2 regions of the Streptomyces sp. NPDC029466 genome follow, and region 1 is predicted to be linked to the other one. Evidence: riboswitches for the same ligand, from Rfam matches in the RefSeq annotation. Region 1 holds a riboswitch; the other holds the start of a gene.
The links. A riboswitch is a leader RNA that binds a small molecule or an ion and turns the genes downstream of it on or off. The one in region 1 is predicted to bind ZMP and ZTP.
Positions count from the first base shown of each region.

Region 2: linked by a shared signal. The riboswitch ahead of ACZ4XD_RS02855 (serine hydroxymethyltransferase) and the one ahead of ACZ4XD_RS29580 (bifunctional 5,10-methylenetetrahydrofolate dehydrogenase/5,10-methenyltetrahydrofolate cyclohydrolase) in region 1 are both predicted to bind ZMP and ZTP.

Region 1 covers NZ_JBVHZH010000046.1:5,683-16,227, reverse strand. The annotation lists gene ACZ4XD_RS29595 (bifunctional 3-phenylpropionate/cinnamic acid dioxygenase ferredoxin subunit) at 1-158, shown strand, start outside; gene ACZ4XD_RS29590 (NAD(P)/FAD-dependent oxidoreductase) at 155-1,327, shown strand; gene ACZ4XD_RS29585 (NADH:flavin oxidoreductase) at 1,555-2,676, shown strand; gene ACZ4XD_RS29580 (bifunctional 5,10-methylenetetrahydrofolate dehydrogenase/5,10-methenyltetrahydrofolate cyclohydrolase) at 2,771-3,625, opposite strand; ZMP/ZTP riboswitch at 3,647-3,735, opposite strand; gene ACZ4XD_RS29575 (hypothetical protein) at 3,877-4,797, opposite strand; gene ACZ4XD_RS29570 (hypothetical protein) at 4,960-5,343, shown strand; gene ACZ4XD_RS29565 (hypothetical protein) at 5,411-5,632, shown strand; gene ACZ4XD_RS29560 (SPFH domain-containing protein) at 5,738-6,979, shown strand; gene ACZ4XD_RS29555 (serine hydrolase domain-containing protein) at 7,301-8,419, opposite strand; gene ACZ4XD_RS29550 (TetR/AcrR family transcriptional regulator) at 8,606-9,265, shown strand; gene ACZ4XD_RS29545 (benzoate/H(+) symporter BenE family transporter) at 9,433-10,545, opposite strand, start outside.
Region 2 covers NZ_JBVHZH010000002.1:237,795-248,339, reverse strand. The annotation lists gene ACZ4XD_RS02860 (cytochrome P450 family protein) at 1-1,166, shown strand, start outside; gene ACZ4XD_RS02855 (serine hydroxymethyltransferase) at 1,256-2,557, opposite strand; ZMP/ZTP riboswitch at 2,600-2,691, opposite strand; gene rocD (ornithine--oxo-acid transaminase) at 2,986-4,191, shown strand; gene ACZ4XD_RS02845 (hypothetical protein) at 4,271-5,080, shown strand; gene ACZ4XD_RS02840 (tetratricopeptide repeat protein) at 5,116-6,456, opposite strand; gene ACZ4XD_RS02835 (hypothetical protein) at 6,648-6,962, shown strand; gene ACZ4XD_RS02830 (hypothetical protein) at 7,049-7,279, shown strand; gene ACZ4XD_RS02825 (DUF6879 family protein) at 7,254-7,766, shown strand; gene ACZ4XD_RS02820 (helix-turn-helix domain-containing protein) at 7,792-8,637, shown strand; gene ACZ4XD_RS02815 (hypothetical protein) at 8,878-9,060, shown strand; gene ACZ4XD_RS02810 (glutathionylspermidine synthase family protein) at 9,112-10,302, opposite strand; gene ACZ4XD_RS02805 (hypothetical protein) at 10,319-10,545, opposite strand, start outside.

The sequences.
Region 1 (10,545 bases):
TGGTCGAATGCCCGCTGCACGCCGCGTCGTTCGATCTGCGCACCGGAGCGGCGACCTGCCTGCCCGCCCGCCGGGCCGTGCGCACCCATCCCGTGACCGTCGAGGACGGCATGATCTACGTCCACCACCACGCCGCCGAGGAAGGCACCGCCGCATGAAGTCGGTCGCTGTCATCGGGGCCTCGCTGGCGGGCCTCTACGCCGCGCGGGCCCTGCGCGCCCAGGGATTCGACGGCCGGCTGGTGATCGTCGGGGAGGAACACCACCGCCCCTACGACCGCCCGCCGCTGTCCAAGGGTTTCCTCACCGGCGCCACCGCTGACCAGGGTCAACTGGCCCTGGCCGACGCCGAGGAGATCGCCGAACTGGACGCCGATTGGCTCCTCGGCACCCGCGCCACCGGGCTCGACACCCGTGGGCGCGCGGTACTTCTCGACGGTGGCCGGTCCCTGACCACCGATGGCGTGGTGATCGCCACCGGCGCCACCCCGCGCCGCCTCCCCGGCCCGGCCCCCGCCGGAACCCACACCCTGCGCACCCTTGAGGACGCCCAGGCCCTGCGCGCGGAGCTGACCCGGGGCCCGGTCAGGGTCGTGGTGATCGGCGGCGGCTTCATCGGCGCCGAGGTCGCCTCGTCCTGCGCCGCACTCGGCCATGACGTCACCGTGGTCGAAGCCGCCCCGCTCCCCCTCGTCCCCCAACTCGGCGAGGCGATGGCCGGGATCTGCTCCGCCCTGCATGCGGACCACGGCGTCACCCTGCTGACCGGAACCGGTGTCGCCCGCCTGCACGACGGCGGCACCGGGCACCGTGTCTCCGCGGTCGAGCTGACCGACGGCCGGCTGCTCCCCGCCGAGGTGGTCGTCATCGGCATCGGGGTACGCCCGCACACCGCCTGGCTCGAAGGCTCCGGGCTCCCACTCGACGACGGGGTGTGCTGCGACGCGGGCGGGGTCACCCCTCAGCCCCATATCGTGGCGGTCGGCGATGTCGCCAGGGCAGACGGCACCCGCACCGAACACTGGACCGGCGCCACCGAACAGGCCGCCGTCGCCGTCCGGAACCTGCTGGCCGGCCGCACCGTCGCGACCCACCGGAGCCTGCCGTACTTCTGGTCCGACCAGTACGGCGTACGCCTCCAGTTCGCCGGCCGGCGCCTGCCCACCGACACCCCGCGCATCGTCGAGGGCTCGCCCGACGACCGCAGCTTCCTCGCCTGCTACGAACGCGACGGGCAGACCACCGCCGTCCTGGCCCTCAACCGCCCCCGCCCCTTCATGCGCCTCCGCCGCGAACTCGCCCGCGCCGCCCAGCCGGTCAGCACCTGACCGCGACCGGCGGGGCGACGGGCGGCAGCGGGAAGGCCGCGGGGGCGGGGACGGCAGGGTGACCGCGGCGGTGCGACGGCTGCGGCGCGCGGACCACGGGGTGGCGACTGTGGCGCAGCAGACAGTGCGCGGCGGATGACGGCAGCGCCGTGGGGTGTTCGGAACAGCGGAACGTCTGCCGGCCGGCGGCGTTCCGCGCCCGCGTTGTCTTCCTAGGAGACCCACACGTGACTGCCAGCGCCGCCGCCACCCGTGCGGCCCAGACGCTCTCCCGCCCCTTCGCCCTGGGCGGCCGCACCGTGCCCAATCGGATCGCCATGGCGCCGATGACCCGCGAGTTCTCGCCCGGCGGAGTCCCGGGCGCCGATGTCGCGGACTATTACGCCCGCCGCGCCGCCGGCGGCGTCGGCCTGATCATCACGGAGGGGACCTACGTCGGGCACCCCGCCGCCGGCACCAGCGACGCCGTCCCCCGCTTCCACGGCGCGGACGCACTCGACGGCTGGAGCCGGGTCGTGGAAGCGGTGCATGCGGCGGGCGGAACGATCATGCCGCAGCTGTGGCACGTCGGCATGGCCCGTAAGGCGGGCGCACCGCCGTTCCCCGACGCCCCGCCGTCCGGCCCGTCCGGCCTCGCCCTCGAGGGCACCCCGTCCGGGCACGCCATGACACAGCGGGATCTCGACGAGGTCATCGCGGCGTTCGCCGAGGCGGCGGCCACCGCCGAGCGGCTCGGCTTCGACGGAGTCGAACTGCACGGTGCGCACGGCTACTTGATCGACCAGTTCCTGTGGTCGGGCACCAACCGGCGGACCGATGCCTACGGTGGCAGCCGCACCGCCCGTACTCGTTTCGCCGCCGAGGTCGTGGCGGCCTGCCGGGCGGCGGTCTCGCCCGGTTTCCCGGTCCTCTTCCGGATGTCCCAGTGGAAGATGGGCAACTACGAGGCCCGGCTCGCCGGAACGCCGGATGAACTCCAGGAGATCGTGGCGCCACTGACGGACGCCGGCGTCACCGCGTTCCACTGCTCGACGCGCCGCTACTGGCTGCCGGAATACGAGGGCTCGGACCTCAATCTCGCGGGATGGGTCAAGAAGCTCTCCGGCCGGCCCACCCTCACCGTGGGCTCGGTCGGTCTCGACAACGAGTTCATCGGGACGTTCCAGGGCGAACAGGCCGGGGTCTCCGGTATCGACCGGCTGCTGGACCGGCTGGAGCGGGACGAGTTCGACCTCGTCGCCATCGGACGGGCCCTGCTCGGCGACCCGGAGTGGGCCGCCAAGATCTTGGCGGGCCGCACCGACGCCCTGGTGCCGTTCGACGCCTCGATGCTGCGGACGCTGAACTGACACCGGACGCGCCGGGCGCAGCCGGTCTGCCGCGCCCGGCGCCACCGCCCGCACCGCTGTGCCGGACGGTTCACGGCCCCGCGTCGGGCGGCGGTCAGACCGCGGTCAGCTGGGCGGCCGCGGCGTCGACGGTCTGGGTGAGCAGGGTGGCGATGGTCATCGGGCCGACGCCGCCGGGGACCGGGGTGATCAGGGCGGCGCGGGTGCGTGCCGCGTCGAAGTCCACATCCCCGACGTTGCCCGGGTTGGAGCCGGCGTCCATCACGACGGCTCCGGGCTTGATGTGCTCACCGCCCAGGAACCGGGGCCGGCCGACGGCCGCGATCAGCACATCGGCCTCCCTGGTGTGCGAGGCCAGATCGGTGGTGCGGGAGTGGCAGTAGGTGACGGTGGCATCGCGGCCGAGCAGCAGCATCCCCACGGGCTTGCCCAGGATCGCGCTGCGGCCGACCACGACCGCGTGCTTACCGGCCAGGTCGACGTCATAGTGATCCAGCAGCCGCAGGATGCCGCCGGGCGTACAGGAGGCGAAGCCGTCCAGGCCGAAACTCATCGCGGCGAAGGAGTGGCAGGTGACGCCGTCGACATCCTTCTCGGGCGCGATCGCCTCGAACGCGGCGCGCTCATCGATGTGCGGTCCGGCCGGGTGCTGCAACAGGATGCCGTGCACCGCGGGGTCGTTCGACAGTGCCGTGATCGTGTCGACCAGCTCCGCGGTCGTGGTGGCGGCGGGCAGCGCCACATGCCGGGAAAGTATCCCGGCCTTCGCGCAGCGGTTGCGCTTCATCCGGACATACGTCACCGAGGCGGGGTCGTCGCCGACGAGTACGGTCGCCAGACACGGGGCCGTACCGGTCCGTTCGGTGAGGTCGGCCGCGCGCCGGGCGGCCTGTTCGACGAGGCTGCGGGCCAGTGCGCTGCCGTCCATGAGGCGGGCTTCCGGGGACATGGGCTGCTCCTGAGCGTCGGGTGGGATCGCCCAGGCGCGCGGCACGGACCGTGGATGGCCGAGCCGCTCCCCGGTGGTACTCCACCCAAGCGCCAGTCACGGCTCGGCGCCCACTGTAATCGACGTCAGAGGGGACCGGCGTCCGGTTTTCCGCCCAGCGCCGGCACCGGCCACTGCCCGGCAGCCGACGTGCCCGCCGGCCCGGGTGCCCGGCGTCCCGGATGCCGCCGGGCACCGGTGGCGCGGCCCCGTCACCCGCCGCCCTGGCCGGGTGCGGAGAGGGGTGGTTGAGGCGCGGCGGTGGCCTCCCATTGACTGAGGATGCCGTCCCAGTCGTGCTGGGCGGCGGTGATGGCATTGGCATCCCACGTGGGCTGTGTGGGCTGCTGATACTGCTGGTGTTCCTCGTAGACCCGGTATTCCTGGTACTGCTGCTGGTCCGGGTAGTGCTGGTACGGCTGTTGCTTCCAGTGCTCCTGCTCGTAGTGCTCCCGTGGGGGCTGCTGTGGTCGCTCGCGCCATGTCAGATGGGGCGTCTCCGGCTGTGGGGGCGGGACATTGACCAGCCGTCGGTGCCGTCCCGTACGGTCCGAGGGGGTGGGCGGCATCGGGCGGCTCTCCGCGGACAGTTGCTGTGCGCGGGCCACCAGCAGCCGGACGTCGAGGCCGAGTTCGGTGGCCAGGGCGGTGAGGTCGACGCCGTTGTGCCAGCTGCTCATCAGGACCGCGTCCAGCGCCGGGGCCCAGGCCGGTTCGGAGGGCTGGGGGGCGGCGGCCGGGCCTTGTGGGGGCGGCGGTGCGACGGGGCCCGGCGCGGCGGCCCCCTGAGCGGGCTGCGGCGCGGGGGCTTGCGTCGCGGAGGTCTGGGGCGCGGGCTGCTGCGGTGCGGGGGCGGGCTCGCACGGGGGCTGGGCGAGCAGGCTCTTGGCGACCGCGCGGGCGTCTTCCTTGCCCACCGTGCGCCGGGCCAGCCGCACTTCGCGTTCCTCCAGGCCGAGCAGATCCGCCACCACCGCGTCGCTGCCCACGGTCACGGCGAAGGCGGCCAGGGTCCGCGAACGGCGGGCCTCGGCCTCGTCGAGGAGTCCCTGTGTACGGCGGACCTCGTCATCGCTGCTGCAAAACGCCTGTGCGAGTACCGCGTGGCGCTCCCACAACTCCCTCGGTTCCATGACTGCGACAACGTTCCTTCGTCCGGATTGGACCGCTTCCCGGCTATAGATCACTGCATAAGGTGATATTCGATGGAGATGCGCCCCTGCCTGCCTGGCGGAAGTACGGACGGCTGCGAAAATACGCAGTGACCCCAGCGTCGAAGAATCGTTTCTACGGCCATGAGCGTCCCCTCTTCCGGCACCGTCGCAGGTCACGGACCGACGTCCCTCCCCCGCCCCGGGCAGATGCCCCGGTGGATCACCGCGGAGGTCATCAGGCAGACACCGGTGTACGCCGGGCTGGTGAAGCAGTGGACCGAGCGCGCCGCCACGGTGCCCGGGGTCGCCGATCCCGAGTGGCAGCGCCTGGTCTCCTACCGCGCGCTGATGGAGGAGACCGAGACCGCCCTCACGGCCCTGCGGCCCCATCGTGCGCCCGACGTACTACCCCCGAGGAAGCCGTCGGTCCCGGCGGCCCGGCCCGCCCGGCTGGATGCCGGAACCGGTGCCGCGGCGGCTGCCGGACCGGCGGCGCAGACGGCACCCCGGCCGGAGTACCGTTGAGTTGTCGAGGATTTCCCGCTGTCCGGCGGCTGCGCCGGCAGCGGCTTTGACCAGCGACGGAGCCCGGGTGAGCGCGACGGATGACACGGACTTCAGCCCGATCGGGGTGATCGGGCGGGTGACCGTCTCCATCCCGACCGACGGACCGGGTGAGGTGCTGCTGCCCGTGCGCGGCGGCACCGAGGCCTTCGCCGCCTGGTCCCGCGAGCCCATCGCCCGGCACACGCAGGTCATCGTGGTGGACCACACTTCGGCGCGGTCGGTGATCGTCGCGCCGCTGCCCGCGTGATCCGGCGCTCCCGCCGACCGTGTCCGGCCACGTGAGCACTCCCTTTTCCCGCGGCCGCGCCCGCACCCCCACCGGAACCGGTCGCATCGGACCAGGAGCCTTCCGATGTTGTTCTGGCATGTTCCTGCGCCCAACGAGGCGCTGTTGATCTCCGGCTCGAAGCGCCGGGCCGGGGACGCCCAATTCCGTATCGTCACCGGCCATGGCTGCTGGGTCATGCCCGTCAAACAGAAGGCGAGTGTGCTGTCGCTGTCGCTGCGGGAGGCGGAGATCTCCGAGGACTGCGTCACCCAGCAGGGCATCCGGCTCGGCGTCCGGGCGGTCGCCGTCTTCAAGGTCGGGGACGACCAGACGTCCATCGCCAACGCCGCCCGCCGCTTCCTGGCCGAGCAGGCCACCATGGAAGAGCTGGTGGGCCGGATCTTCGCCGGTCACCTGCGCTCGATCGTCGGCGGACTGACCGTCGAACAGATCATCCGGGAGCGGGACCGGGTCGCCCAGGAGGTCAAGGACGGCAGCCACTCCGAGATGGAGAAGCTCGGCATCGTCGTGGACGCCCTGCAGATCCAGGAGATCGCCGACACCTCCGGCTACATCACCAATCTCGCCGCACCGCACGCCGCCGCGGTGGCCAGCACGGCCCGGATCGCGCAGGCCAAGGCCGACCAGGAGGCGACCGAACGCGAGCAGCAGGCGGCGGCGTTGAAGGCCGAGTACGAGCGGGACACCGCGATCAAGCGGGCCGGGTTCCTCGCCGAGACCGAGCAGTACAACGCCCGCGCGGCGCAGGCCGGCCCGCTCTCCCAGGCCAGGGCATCGCAGGAGGTCATCGAGGAGCAGACCGCACTGGCCCAGCGGCAGGCCTCGCTCGCCGCCCAGCGGCTGGAGGCCGAGGTACGCCGCCCCGCGGACGCCGAGGCGTACCGGCTGCGCACCCTGGCGGAGGCGCAGCGTGACCAGGTCCGGTACGAGGCGGACGCCCGCGCGTACACCGAACGGACCGTCGCCCAGGCACGTGCCGACGCCAACACGGCCCTCGCGGGCTCGCTGCGGGAGGGCAACCAGGAACTGATCGCCGCCAACCGCACCGTCGAGAACCTCCCCGCCCTCGCCGAATCCGCCGCCGAGGGCCTCTCCGGCGCCCGGCTGACCGTCCTCAACGGCTCGGACGGGGTGAACGAGCTCGCCTCCGGCATCGTCGGCCAGGCCCTGGCCATTCTCGACAGCCTGAAACAGGGCACGGGCCCGCCCGGCACCACTCCCCCACCGGCCGACGGCACGGGGCCGCTCCCCCGGAAGGTGACACAGCTGAAGCAGGAGGGCGCGGGGTCGGGGGCGTCGTCGTGATCGGACGTCCGTGCGGGGCCCTGCGGTCGTCCATGGGCCCCATGCGGTCATCCATAGGGGGGTCGTCCGCGGCCGGTTGGGCGGACGGCCCCTGAGGCCGCCGCACCGGGCCGGTCACCCGGCTCGGTGGGGCGTGGCTAGGTGAGGTCGGCGAGGAGCGCGTCCAGTGCGCTGGTCAGGGCCGCGGAGTCTTGTCGCCGTCCACCCGCAAGCCGGCCAGGGCCTCGTGCCGGTCCTGGCGGCGGACGGCGATGATCACCATCTCGGAGCGGTCCACCACCTCCTGGCCGCGCCCGGCCGTAGGTGGGCTGGGCGGCCCGGTCAGCCGTACATCGCTACGCGGAACAGCGCCGCCAGCGCGGCGTCGATGGCATGGGGCTGCGGCTTGCCGGAGGAGTCGAGCCTGTTCCACCTCTGCATGTTCACCGCGACCGCCATCTGCCGCTTGCCGTCGGCACGGGTCATGGCCAGCGCTCCACCACCCCAGACCGTGCCGCCATGGCCCCAGAAGGTGCCCTGACCTGGCCCCTCCATCGGGTGCAGGCCGAGGCCGTAGTCGATCGTCTTCTGCTCCTGGGAGACGACCGGGACGGTGCGTTGCATCTGCGCCAGCGACGCCGGGCTGACGATCTCCCCGGCCAGCAGCATGCGGTAGAAGCGGTTGAGGTCCGCGACGGTCGATATCAGCGAGGCCGACGGCCCCACCCATGACATGTCGTAGACGCTGTAGTCGCGCGGCGGGTCGATCATGCCGAACCACGCCTCGTAGAGCTGCGAGTGCGGCCCGTTGACGTACGGTCCGGCGGGGAGTTCGGTGTCCCGGAGCCCGGCGCGCTCGATGACGTTCCGGGTGAGGTACCGCTCTGCCGTGGTGCCGGTCGCCTGTTCCAGGAGTTGGTCCAGGAGCAGATAGTTGGTGTTGGAGTACACCCCCGGCGTACCGCCCGGGGCGCCGACGGCAGGTGCGGTGACCCCCATCTCGATCAGTTCCGTGGGGTCGAACCGCGTGAACCGGTGGTCGTCCAGGCTCTGGGGTCCGGTGTCCGCGAGGGCGGGGTACGCCTTGAGGGAGGGGTAGGCGTACGGGAGGTACTCGGCGAGGCCGCTGGTGTGGTTGAGCAGCATCCGGACGGTGATCGCGGCACCGCGTTCTCCGGGGACCAGCTTCGGAAGGTACCGGGCGATCGGTGTGTCGAGCCCTATCCGACCGTTCTCGACCTGCTGGAGAACCGCGGCGGCGGTGAAGGTCTTGGTGATGCTGCCGACGCGGTGCCGCATACCGGCGGTGACAGGGCGGCCGGTGGCGACGTCGGCGGTCCCGGCGGCGCCGCGCCAGACCTGGTCGCCGTCCCGCACCTCGGCGAACAGGCCCGGCAGGCCCGCGCGGTGGACGTTTTCGATGGCCGCTTCCAGCGCCGAAGGATCCAGTGGGTTCTTCACCTCATGCGTCCTTTCGTATTCCCCGGGGTGAGCTCCGCGACGGTCGCCCGCCCCGGACAACAGGGCACGCGTGGCCGGGCGGCCCGCCACCTGCCGGCCGCCCGGCCAGCTCACGTCCCCATTATGCACGCGGTGCGTGCAACGCCAAGTGCATAGGTTAGGCTGAAGACCGACGAGAGGAGCGAAATGGCAGGCCGAAGGCGTTGGTCGACCGAAGAGATCCTGGATGCGGCGGCGGAACTGCTGCGCACGAGCGACGCGGATTCGTTCAGCGTGCGCAAGCTGGCCGCGGCCCTCGGGACCGATTCCTCCAGCCTGTACCGGCACTTCCGCAGCAAGACCGAACTGCTGCGCGCGGTCGCCGACCGGATTCTGCTGGCCGCCATGGACGGCCACCGCGGCGAGGGCGACTGGAAGCAGCGCATCACGGCCCTGGCCCTGCGCGTGCGAGAGGCCTTCGGTCAGCAGCCGCAGCTCGCCGCGGTCTGGGGACGTTACGCGTCCAGCGGCACCGGTTCCCGGCTGGTCATGGAAGAAGTGCTACAGGCGCTGCGCGCGTCGGGGCTGCCCGACGAGGAGATCCCGGTGCGCTATCACCGGATCGCGGTCCTCATCGCCGCATTGATCGCTTCCGAGGCGGGGGCCGGCGCGGTCACCCCGGAAGAGCACGCACAGGGCATGGAGCTGTTCCGCGTGGCGGTACTGGGCGCCGATCCCGAACGCTTCCCGGCCCTGGCCCACTTCGCCCGCGACGTGCGCCCCCTCGGGGCGGACCGCCGCGCCGCATTCGAGGAGATCCTCGCCGCCCAACTCGCCCATATCGAAGCGGCGGTCAGCCCGAGCTAGCCGACCGCCGAAGCCCACCGCGGACCCGGCCGCACTCGCCCAACGGCTCTACGACGAGCAAGAGAAGACCGTCCACCCCGCACCGGCCGCCGGACACACAAAGGTGCCCGGCGGCCCGTGGGGCTCCGGTCTCGTCGTGGCCGTGGCCGGCGCGGGGCCGGCCCGGCTTACTTGGCGGCTTCCGTGGGGTTGCGGAAGCGGGTCAGGACGAGGTGGGCGATGACGCCGAAGAGCAGGCCCCAGAAGGCGGAGCCGATGCCGAAGAGGGTGAGGCCGGAGGCGGTGGCGAGGAAGGTGATCAGGGCCGCCTCGCGGTCCTTCTCCTCCTTCACCGCCCCGGTCAGCCCGCCGGCCAGCGCACCGAGCAGGGCGACTCCGGCGACCGCCGCCACCAGCTCCTTGGGGAGGCCCGCGAAGAGCACCACCAGCGTGGAGCCGAAGGCTCCGATGAGGAGATAGAACGCTCCGCAGGAGACTCCCGCCACGTAGCGCCGCTTCGGGTCGCGGTGCGACTCGGGGCCGGTGCAGATGGCGGCGGTGATCGCCGCGAGGTTGATGGCATGGGAGCCGAAGGGGGCCAGTGCCGTGGACACCAGGCCCGTGGAACCGATCAGGAGACGGTCCTTGGGCTGGTAGCCGGAGGCGGTGAGCACGGCCATGCCCGGTGCGTTCTGGGAGGCGAGCGTCGCCAGGATCATCGGCACGGCGATGCCGATGAGGGAGGCGACCGAGAACTCCGGGGTCGTCAGCACCGGCTTGGCCAGCTCGATCCGGTCCAGATGGATGTCCAGCCGGGAGCTGACCGCGCTGGCCGCGACGCCCGCCGCCAGAGCGACCAGGACGGCGTACCGGGGCAGCCACCGCTTCGCCAGGAGGTAGGCCAGCAGCACCGAACCGGCAATGAGCGGCGCGGTCTTGAGGGAGGTGAACACCCCGGTGCCGAACGAGAAGAGGATGCCGGCGAGCATCGCGGAGACCACGGCGGTGGGCACCTGCCGCATCAGCCAGCCGAACACTCCGGTCAGGCCGACCAGGGTGATCACCAGACCGGTGACGATGAACGCGCCGATGGCCTCCGCGTAGGAGTAGGCCCCGAGGCTGGTCACCAGCAGGGCCGCGCCCGGTGTCGACCAGGCGGTGATCACCGGCATCTTGGTGCGCAGGCTCAGCCCGATACAGGTGAGCCCGCTGCCGATGGAGATGGCCCAGACCCACGAGCTGGTCTGAGCGGTGTTCAAGTGTCCGGCGGAGGCCGCCGCGAGCACGATGACGAGCGGGCC
Region 2 (10,545 bases), on a different contig from region 1:
GGGAGGCCGGTGCGGTGGTCCCCGTCGTCCTGCCCGGGGAGGTGCCCGCGGTCGCCGTGACCCACCACGCGGTGCTGCGGGAGGTCCTCTCGCACCCCGAAGTCGCCAAGAGCGCCCGCCATTTCACGGCCCTGCACGACGGCACCGTGCCGCCCGGCTGGCCGCTCACCACCTTCGCCACCGTCGACGGGATGACCACGGCCGACGGCGCGGACCACCGGCGGCTGCGCGGCCTGGTGACCAAGGTGTTCACCGCGCGGCGGGTGTCGGCCCTGCGGCCCCGGGTGGTGGCGCTGACGGCCGGGCTGCTGGACGGGCTGCCGGGCGCCGCCGGGGCCGACGGCACGGTGGAGCTGCGCCGGCACTTCGCCTATCCGCTGCCGATGAGCGTGATCTGCGAACTGCTGGGCGTGGACGCCGCGTTACGCGACCGGCTGCACGCGCTGTCGAACCTGATCGTGGGCACGACCGGTACGGCGGCCCAGGTGCAGGCGGCCAACCGGGAGATCACCGCCGTCCTCGGGCAGGTCGCCGAGGCCCGGCGGGCGGACCCCGGCGACGATCTGACCAGCGCGCTGATCGCCGCCCAGGAGGAGGACGGCGACCGGCTGAGCGCCCGCGAGCTGGTCGGCACCCTGCTGCTGATGATCATCGCCGGGCATGAGACCACGCTCAATCTGATCACCAACGCGGTGCGGGCCCTGTGCACCGACCGCGAGCAGCTGGAGCTGGTCCGGGCCGGGCGGGCGACCTGGGACGACGTGGTCGAGGAGACGCTGCGCCACGACAGCCCGGTCGCCCACTTCCCGTTCCGCTACCCGGTCCGGGACCTGGAGCTCGGCGGCACGGTCGTCCCGCGGGGCACCCCGATGCTGGCCTCCTACTCGGCGGCCGGCCGGGACCCGGCGGCGTACGGGCCCGACGCGGACCGGTTCGATGTCACCCGGCGGCCCGCCACCCGGCATCTGTCCTTCGGCCACGGGCCGCACTACTGCCTGGGCGCGCCACTGGCCCGGCTGGAGGCGACCGTCGCCCTGGAGGCGCTCTTCACCCGCTATCCGGCGCTGGACCTGGCCGTCCCGGACGCGGAGCTGCCACCGCACCAGAGCTTCATCGGCAACAGCACGGACGTCCTGCCGGTCCGGCTCACCGGCTCACCGGGCTGAGCGCAGCCGGTGAGCCGGTCGGGGTGCCGGACGGGGCGCCCGACGGGGTGCCGGACGGGGTGCCGGACGGGGCGCCCTGACACGCCCGTTCAGGCCGTCGGCAGCCCCGGCGCCGGGTAGGCGGCCATCAGCTCCGCGACCTCACCACGGATCACCGTCAGCGCGTCCTCGTCGCCCTTCGCCGCCGCCTGGACGCTGCGGTCGATCCACTCGGCGACCAGCGGCATCCGGTCCGTGCCCAGCCCGCGGGAGGTGAGGGACGGGGTGCCGATGCGGATGCCGGAGGGGTCGAAGGGCTTGCGCGGGTCGAAGGGGACGGTGTTGTAGTTGACGACGATGCCGGCGCGGTCCAGCGCCTTCGCGGCGACCTTGCCGGGGACCTCCTTCGAGGTGAGGTCGATCAGCACCAGGTGGTTGTCGGTACCGCCGGAGACCAGGTCGTAGCCGCGGGCCAGCAGCGCCTCGGCGAGCGCCTTGGCGTTGGCGACGACGGCATGCGCGTAGTCACGGAAGGACGGGGCGGCCGCCTCGCGCAGCGCGACCGCGATGGCGGCGGTGGTGTGGTTGTGCGGGCCGCCCTGAAGGCCGGGGAAGACGGCCTTGTCGACGGCCTTGGCGTGGCTCGCCCGGGACATCAGCATCGCGCCGCGCGGGCCGCGCAGGGTCTTGTGGGTGGTGGTGGAGATGACGTCCGCGTGCGGCACGGGCGAGGGGTGGGCGCCGCCCGCGATCAGGCCGGCGATATGCGCGATATCGGCGACGAGGACGGCGTCGACCTCGCGGGCGATCTCACCGAAGGCGGCGAAGTCGATGGTGCGGGGGACGGCGGTGCCGCCACAGAAGATGATCTTCGGGCGTTCCTTGCGGGCGAGGTCGCGCACCTCGTCGAAGTCGATCAGCGCGCTGTCCGGGCGTACGCCGTACTGCACCCCGCGGAACCACGTGCCGGTCGCCGAGACGCCCCAACCGTGCGTGAGGTGGCCGCCCATCGGCAGCGCCATGCCCAGCACGGTGTCACCGGGCTCGGCGAAGGCGAGGTAGGCGGCGAGGTTGGCGGGCGAGCCGGAGTAGGGCTGGACGTTGGCGTGCTCCACGCCGAAGACGGCCTTGGCGCGCTCGACGGCCAGGGTTTCGACCTGGTCGATGTTCTGCTGGCCTTCGTAGTAGCGACGGCCCGCGTACCCCTCGCTGTACTTGTTCTGAAGGACGGTGCCGGTGGCTTCCAGGACGGCGGCGGAGACGTAGTTCTCGCTGGGGATCAGCCGCAGGGTGTCGGCCTGGAGCTGCTCCTCGGCGCCGACCAGCGCGGCCAGTTCGGGGTCGGCGGCGCTCAGCGCGGGATGCGAAAGGGGCTGTGCGGCATGGGGCTGAGTGGCATGGGGCTGGGACATGGCGTCCTCCGGGGCGGTCGATCGGTGTTGCCGGTCGTGGTCCCGGGGTGCCCAGGCGGGGCGGCACCTCGTGATGGTTGCCGCACACCGCTTCCTCGAGGTTGCTTCCCCGTACGCCAGTCGCGGTGCGCATCGCAGAGTCTAGGGGGTGTCTCTTCGATCTGCGTGGGCCTGCGACGCCTGGCACCGCACCTCGCTGCGTTGTCGCATCCCCCACGGACACCCAGTCCGAGGGAGACGCTCCGCCTTGCGATGCACGGCACCAGACGCCGCAGGCTGATCCACGCAGATCGAAGAGACACCCCCTAGGACACCCCCCAGGCCCCTGTCCGGCGGATCTTCGCAGGCCGGGCGGTCCGGGCGGGCGCAACAATGGAGAGGGACGCGGCAGTGCCCGCGCCCGTACGGTCTACCGAACGGAGTCACCGGTGACGTCCACGGAACGCGGCATCGCGGCCGCCGAAGCCCACAGCGCGCACAACTACCACCCGCTGCCCGTCGTCGTGGCCACCGCCGAGGGCGCCTGGGTGACGGATGTCGAGGGCCGCCGCTACCTGGACATGCTCGCCGGGTACTCCGCGCTCAACTTCGGGCACGGCAACCGTCGGCTGCTCGACGCGGCGAAGGCACAGCTGGAGCGGGTCACGCTCACCTCGCGCGCCTTCCACCACGACCGTTTCGCGGACTTCTGCACACAGCTGGCCGGGCTGTGCGGCATGGAACTCGTCCTGCCGATGAACACCGGCGCCGAGGCCGTCGAGACGGCGGTGAAGACGGCCCGCAAATGGGGCTACCGGGTCAAGGGCGTCCCGGACGGCCGGGCGAAGATCATCGTGGCGGACAACAACTTCCACGGCCGGACGACCACCATCGTCTCCTTCTCCACCGACCCCGAGGCCCGCGCCGACTTCGGCCCGTACACCCCCGGCTTCGAGATCGTCCCGTACGGCGATCTCGCCGCGCTGGAGGCCGCCGTCGACGCCGACACGGTCGCGGTGCTGCTGGAGCCGATCCAGGGCGAGGCGGGCGTCCTGGTACCGCCGCCGGGCTACCTGGCGGGCGTACGGGAGCTGACCCGCAGCCGGAACGTGCTGTTCATCGCCGACGAGATCCAGTCCGGGCTGGGCCGCACCGGCCGGACCTTCGCGTGTGAGCACGAGGGCGTGGTGCCCGACATGTACGTGCTCGGCAAGGCACTGGGCGGCGGGGTGGTTCCGGTCTCGGCGGTGGTCTCCTCCCGCGAGGTGCTGGGCGTCTTCGCCCCCGGCGAGCACGGCTCGACGTTCGGCGGGAACCCGCTCGCCTGCGCGGTGGCGCTGGAGGTCATCGCGATGCTGCGGACCGGTGAACTCCAGCAGCAGGCCATGGAGCTGGGCGAGCATCTGCACAGCGAACTGGGGCTGCTGGTGGGCGGCGGCGCGGTGGACGCGGTGCGCGGCCGCGGACTGTGGGCCGGTGTGGACATCAACCCCTCGCGCGGCACCGGGCGGCAGATCTCCGAACAGCTGATGGCCCGCGGGGTGCTGGTCAAGGACACCCATGGCTCGACGATCCGCATCGCGCCCCCACTGGTCATCAGCAAGGAGGACCTGGACTGGGGGCTCGACCAACTGCGGGGTGTGCTGGAGGGATGAGGTGGGCGGTGCGGGCCTGCTGGTAGCGTCGCGCTCTTCGCCGGTGTCGGCCGCGCGGAGTCCCCTGGCAGGTCCCGGAATGTCCGAGTCCCCCGCCCTCGCCGCGTACACGCTGTGGCGCGACGCGCTCGCCGAGGTGGACGAGGTCTTCGCCTCGCCGCCTGAGCTCGACGGTCCGGTCGACGGGTGCACCTACTGCATTCCGGAGTCGGAGCTGCGCGTCCTCGGTGGTGACCCTGCCGATGTGCCGGACGATCTCCTCGGGTACTTCATGCGTGAGGTCGCCAGCCACTGGGACGAAGACCAATACTCCGTCCTGTGGCGCCGCTTCCTCCCCCGTGCGCTGCGCCGCTGGGGACCGGGCGGGGACGACACCGACCCGTCGGAGGCGATGGGGCGCCTCGGCCGCGGCGGTGCCCGGCTCGCGGACTGGCCCGTGGCCGAGCGCGCCGCGGTCGAGCGGGCCTTCCGGGCGCTGCTGCACATCGCCGTGACCGACGGCCGCCCGTACTGGGAGATCACCGATCTGATCGAGGGAATCGCTCATGCGACGGGTTCCCTGGAGCCGTGGCTGGACCGCATCGCCGGGCTCACCGGTCCCGAAGCGGATGCCGGCGTGGTCCGCCTCGCCCTCGGCTGGGCCACCGAACTCCTCTGGGAAGAGCTGGAGTTCACCTGGTGGTACCACGGCGACCCGCAGCTCATCGCCGCCTGGCTGCCCACCCTGCGCACCCGCCTCGCGGCCTTTGCCGTGCGGCACCCCCGCTGCAAGAGCGCATCCGACGCGCTGACCGCGATCGACGCGTGCGAGGCCGGCACCCACGGCCCCTGGCTCTACCCCTACGACATGCGGACGCTCGGCGGCCCGGTGCTCATCCGGCAGGGCTGAGGCCGGTGTACGTTCTGCCCGGGCCCGTGTCCCTCCTAGGCCAGGAGTGAGGCCGGGGTGACGAGCCGGGCACGTTCGTGGAGTTCGCGGGCGGCGGGGGTCTTGAGGTGGGGGCGGATGAGCTTGAACATCTTCCCCATGCGCCGGTCGACCCTCCCGCTTTGCACCAGGGGATATTCGTCCAGTGCTTCATTCCATGTCGCACAGGCCGCTTCCAGGTGCCCCACCTCAAGTTGGAACTCGGCGAGTGTGGCCCGTTCCTTCACCCGGGACCGGCGGTAGATGTCGTAGCACAACCTGTCCGATTCCCGCATCGCCGCAACGGCTCCGGGAAGGTCTCCGAGCTCGTGGCGAACGTGGCTGATGTGGTAGTGCAGAGATGAGGGGTCATAGGAGCCAAAGGCTTTCGCTCGTGCCTCGGCCTTTTCCATGGAAATTTCGGCTTCTTTGAGATGCGCGAGCGCCTTGTGGCGGTCTCCTGTTTGCGCAGCGGCATGAGCCTGCTGCCCCGCAAGGAACGCGACCATACGCGGGCCCGCTTGCGGCGAGGCAGCGGCAGCCGCATCGGCCAGTCGCATGGCTTCACGGCCGTGCCCCAGGTCAACTGCCTGCACACTCATACCTCGCAGCGTCGTGCAGTACGTGAGGTGGTCCTCGGAGGCGCCGGCCAGTTCCAGTGCCTTGAGGTAATACTTCTGCCCCAGCCCCTCCACCCCCTCATCCACCGCCATGTATCCGGTGAGATAGCACAGATCGGAGGCTGCCGACAGCATTGCCTTGCGTACGGGTTCCGGCGCATCAGCCCGTAGATACGGAGCCACCGTGTTGACGAGAAATGCCGCAGCCATGGGGCGGGCGTGACGTCCACCGAATTGGTCGTCGAGTTCCGAGATCCGTTCGGTCATGGCGATAACCATGTCGACTTCCGGCATGCCGATGCGCGGAGTTCGGCCGGTTTGCACGGCTTCCATCCGTCCCACCACATCCGGCCAATTGGGCACCGTCAGCGCAACGGAAAAGAGCCCTATACCGAGAACGCTGCGGCGTGAGGGATCCATATCTCCCCTACCGAGATCGATCAGTCCCTCCACCGCGCTCGGAGGGCCGTCCGAGCTACTGGCAGGCGACGGGAATCCCACCTCGGCATGCGTGACCGGACGTCCCAGCTTCCGCGCCAGGGCCTCCACGATCAGCGGTCTGACCTGCTCCTTCGGCAGGTGCCCCTGACACCACTGATGGGCCGACGGCTCGCGGTACTTGAGCGGGGTGCCTCGCTCGGTGCCGATGCGGTTCACGGCCTGGACGAACTGCCGCAGCGTCCAGCCGGTCTGCCGGTAAAGCCGTTCGAGGTGCCGGTTCGGTTCCCGAGTGCCCACTAGCCCTCAACTCCCCGGTGTGCACGAGCACTTAAAGCTCTTAAAAGCCGCTTCCACTGCCACCGTACCGCTGGGCGTAGCGGAGCGGTTGCCTAGAGCGAGGAAGGCCCTCCTCGCAAGACAAAGAGGACCCCCGCGACCGTGGTGGACGGCCCGGGGGCGTGGCCCTCAACTACAAGGGAGTTGACGACATGCCCGACGCTACAGCGAGGGTCTTGGTCCGGCTGCTGCCGTGGACCGGCCCGGACGGCAAACCGTGCTTCCTGGCAGGCGACGGGACCGGATATGTCTCCCGCATCGCGGACCAGATGGAGGAGGAGCAGCTCAGCTCCGCCGACGATCTCATCGACGAAGCCCGCCAACTGCTTGCCGCACGGGCATGGACGCCCGGGGAACTGCACCTGCTGGCCGTGGAATTGACCACGACCCTCGCCGATGTCCGCCGGGTGGCCAGGAGCCGGGGCGGGCGCTTGAGCGCTCTCGGGGCGGCGTCGGTCCATACGTAGAAGTTCGTGCAAGTCGCTGGCGCCCTGCGGCGGCTCAGGCGCAAACTCGGACATGTTGATCGTCACCCGAGGCGACGGAGGACACCATGGCTTTGCACCGCCTGGGCAAGGACCCCGAGAGCCCGAACAACGGCTCCCCGACTGTGTACCTGGACGATGAGAGCGGGAACTACGTCCTGCAAGGGTGGCGAGTGACGGACCCCGAGCGCCTGGCGCAGATGGACGTTCCCAGCCATGAGACCGTGATCGAGTTCCCGAAGCGCATGATGCAGTTCTTCCCGGAGGTGAACGGTGGCGACGGCGGAGTCGACGTTTGAGGAGCTGTTCCGGTCGGCCCAGCACTGCGCGTGGCACTTCGAGGCCAGGGACGCATACGCGCTGGACGAGGCGTACCAGGAGTGGATCGCCGGAAACCACTTCGACCCGGCCGAGCGGTGGCCATGGTGGATCGATCTTGTCTCGGCTTCGGTGGCCCGTGGCGTGGAGGTGCGCCGAGCGCGGGTCGTCTCGGAACCCGTATCCGCCTACATCCGGTACGAGCACGCGCTCACCGGTGGACACAACGTCAAGGCCGGAGAGTCGGTGCGCTGGCTCCCCCGTCGGCAAGCCTCATCATTGCTGTTGCCAGGCAACGACTGCTGGGTCTTCGACCGTTCGTCGGTGCTGTTCAATCACTTCAACGGTGACGGGGAGATGACCGGCGAAGAGCTGGTGACCGAACCCGGTGTGGTCCACGCCTGTGTATCCGCGTTCGAAACGATCTGGGAACGGGCGACTCCCCACGAGGAGTACCGGCCGGTCTGACGGTAGGCACTCGGAAGACTCGATCGTGACATCGTCGTCGAGCATCCGGCAGGCCCGAGAGGCCCTTGGCAAGCGCCTGCGCGAGATGCGCAAGGATTCGGGTCTGACGGCGAGGGAGTTGGCCGCCCGGGCCGGCTGGCATGAGAGCAAGTGCAGCCGCATCGAGAACGGCCGCACCGGGCCGTCCGATGATGATCTGCGGGTGTGGGGGCTGCACTGTGGCGCGGAGGGACAGACGGCCGACCTGATCGCCACCGCACGCAATATCGATGGTGCGTATGTCGAGTGGCGGCGCATGGAACGCTCCGGACTCCGCCGTGCACAGGAGTCGGTTCTCCCGCTGTGGGAGCGAACGCGGCACTTCCGCGCCTACTCGTCGTGGCTGATCCCGGGGCCCTTCCAGACACGTGCGTACATTGAGGCACTCCTCAGGGCGATTCGTGACCGGCGGGCGCTCCCCGACGACCTGGAAGAAGCTGTCCAGGTCCGTGTGGACAAGCAGCGCATCCTGCACGAAGGGCCGCGCCGCTTCGCTGTGATCTTGGAGGAGAGCGCACTTCGCCACCGGATCGGCGGCGCTGCGACGATGGCAGGTCAGCTTGGGCACCTGCTGTCCCTTGCTGCGCTGCCCCACGTCAGCCTCGGGGTGATCCCGCTGCACGCGGACCGTACCGCGCTGTGGCCGGTGGAGGACTTCTGGATCTTCGATGAAGCCCAAGTCAGCGTTGAGCTGGTGTCTGCCTTTCTCACCATCACGCAGCCGCACGAAATCAGCATGTACGCCCACACCTTCGCGGGCCTGGCCGAATTGGCCGTCTACGGGGCTCCGGCACGGACTCTGATCACAGCAGCGATCGATTCCCTCGGGTGAGCGTGCGCAAGTTCACGCAAGTGCGTTGAGGCCAACCCTTCGGCATTCCTAGCTTGTCGCCATACGGCTGCCAAGTGTGTGCGGCGGTAGCCGGTATCAAGACTCCCGCCCCGGCTGCGGAATACCCGGACAGGTCGAGCGGCCGGGGCGGGTGAGCACCGCAGGAAATCCCCTGTGGGCCTACGGGCCATGCCTCGACGGTACGGCGGCGTGGCCCCTCACGAAAGAGGAGGTTGGTAAATGAGCGTCACAGCCGTTGAGACGTACGAGACGCGCACGCCCGATGCCGACGGGTGGCACGGAGTCCCCTTCCGGCACCCGGCCGACATGGAGGCGGACGGCGGCAAGCACGACGGCGGGCCCATGCCCCCAGAGGCACCGCGCGACCCGCAACCCAGTGGCGGGGACAGCGACAACAAGTAGTCGCGAATGCCGGGGGCTCTCCTCCTACTGGCCGGGCGGCCCCCGGCTGATTCAGCGGATCACATGCGGCAGGAACCGCGCGTACTCATCGGTGACCGGGCCCGCCGACTCGCGGATGCCGAGGCCGGCGGCCTCGTCCTCGACGACCCAGGCGCCGAGGACGACGCGGTTGCCGTCGAAGTCCGGCAGCGGGGCCAGCTCCTGGTAGCAGCAGGGGTCGTCGGGCGCCCGCAGGACCGGTTCGGTGCCCGGCTCGTGCAGGGTGACCCCGGCGCCCTCCCGGCCGAGCAGCGGCTTGGCGACGTAGCCCCGGGTGTGGGCCAGCTCGCGTGGACCGTCGAGGTAGGCGGGCAGCAGGTTCGGATGGCCGGGGTAGAGCTCCCACAGGATCGCCAGCAGCGCCTTGTTGGAGAGCAGCATCTTCCAGGCGGGTTCGATCCAGAGGGTGGAGCCGGTGCCGCCGCCGTTGTCGAGGGTGTCCAGGACGTGCGGGCCGAAGTCGTCGGTGGCCAGCCACTCCCACGGGTAGAGCTTGAAGCAGGCCCGCATGAAGCGCAGCCGCTGGTCGACGAAGCGGCCCGAGAGCCGGTCCCAGCCGATGTCCTCCATGGAGATGGCGACGGTCTCCAGGCCCGCCTGCTGGGCGGTCTCCTCCAGGTAGGCGACGGTCATCAGATCCTCGCCGAGCTCGTCGCCCGAGGAGTGCGCGAAGTGCAGCGGCGCGCCGGGCGGCAGCAGCGGGGCCTGCCGCTTCCAGGCCGCCACCAGCCGCTCGTGCAGCGAGTTCCACTGGTCGGCGCCGGGAAAGCGCTCCTCCATCCAGAACCACTGCGGGCTGGCGGCCTCGACCAGCGAGGTCGGGGTGTCGGCGTTGTACTCCAGCATCTTGGCCGGGCCGCTGCCGTCGTAGTGCAGGTCGAACCGCCCGTAGAGGGAGGGGAGTTCGTCGCGGCGGCGCCAGGACTCGGCGATCAGCTGGGCCAGGCGCGGGTCCTCGATGCCGAGGTCGGCGAAGCGGTCCTGGTCGACGATGTGCGCGGCCGCGGCCAGACACATGCCGTGCAGCTCCTCGACGACCTCCTCCAGGGCCTCGACCTCGGGGAGGGTGAAGGAGTAGTACGCGCTCTCGTCCCAGTAGGGGCGCAGCGAATCGTCCGGGTAGCGGGTCAGCGGGTAGATCAGGCCCTGCGCCTCGACGGTCTGCTGCCAGCCGGGGCGGGGCTCGATGGTGTGGCGTCGCATGCCGTGCCGGGTCCGCTCAGCCGCCGAAGGAGCCGTGCCGGCCGCCGCCGCTGCCGTGCGACCCCGAGCAGCCGAAGCCGCCGCGGTTGACGGCCGTGCTCTTGCTGAACGTGCCGCTGTCGGCGTACGAGCCGCCCTTGTTGCTCGGGTCGTAGTACCACTGGCCGTCGACGCGCTGCTTGCCGCGGCCGGCGCTGCCGTATCCGCCACTGCTGGACCCGCTGCTCCCGGAGGACGAACTGC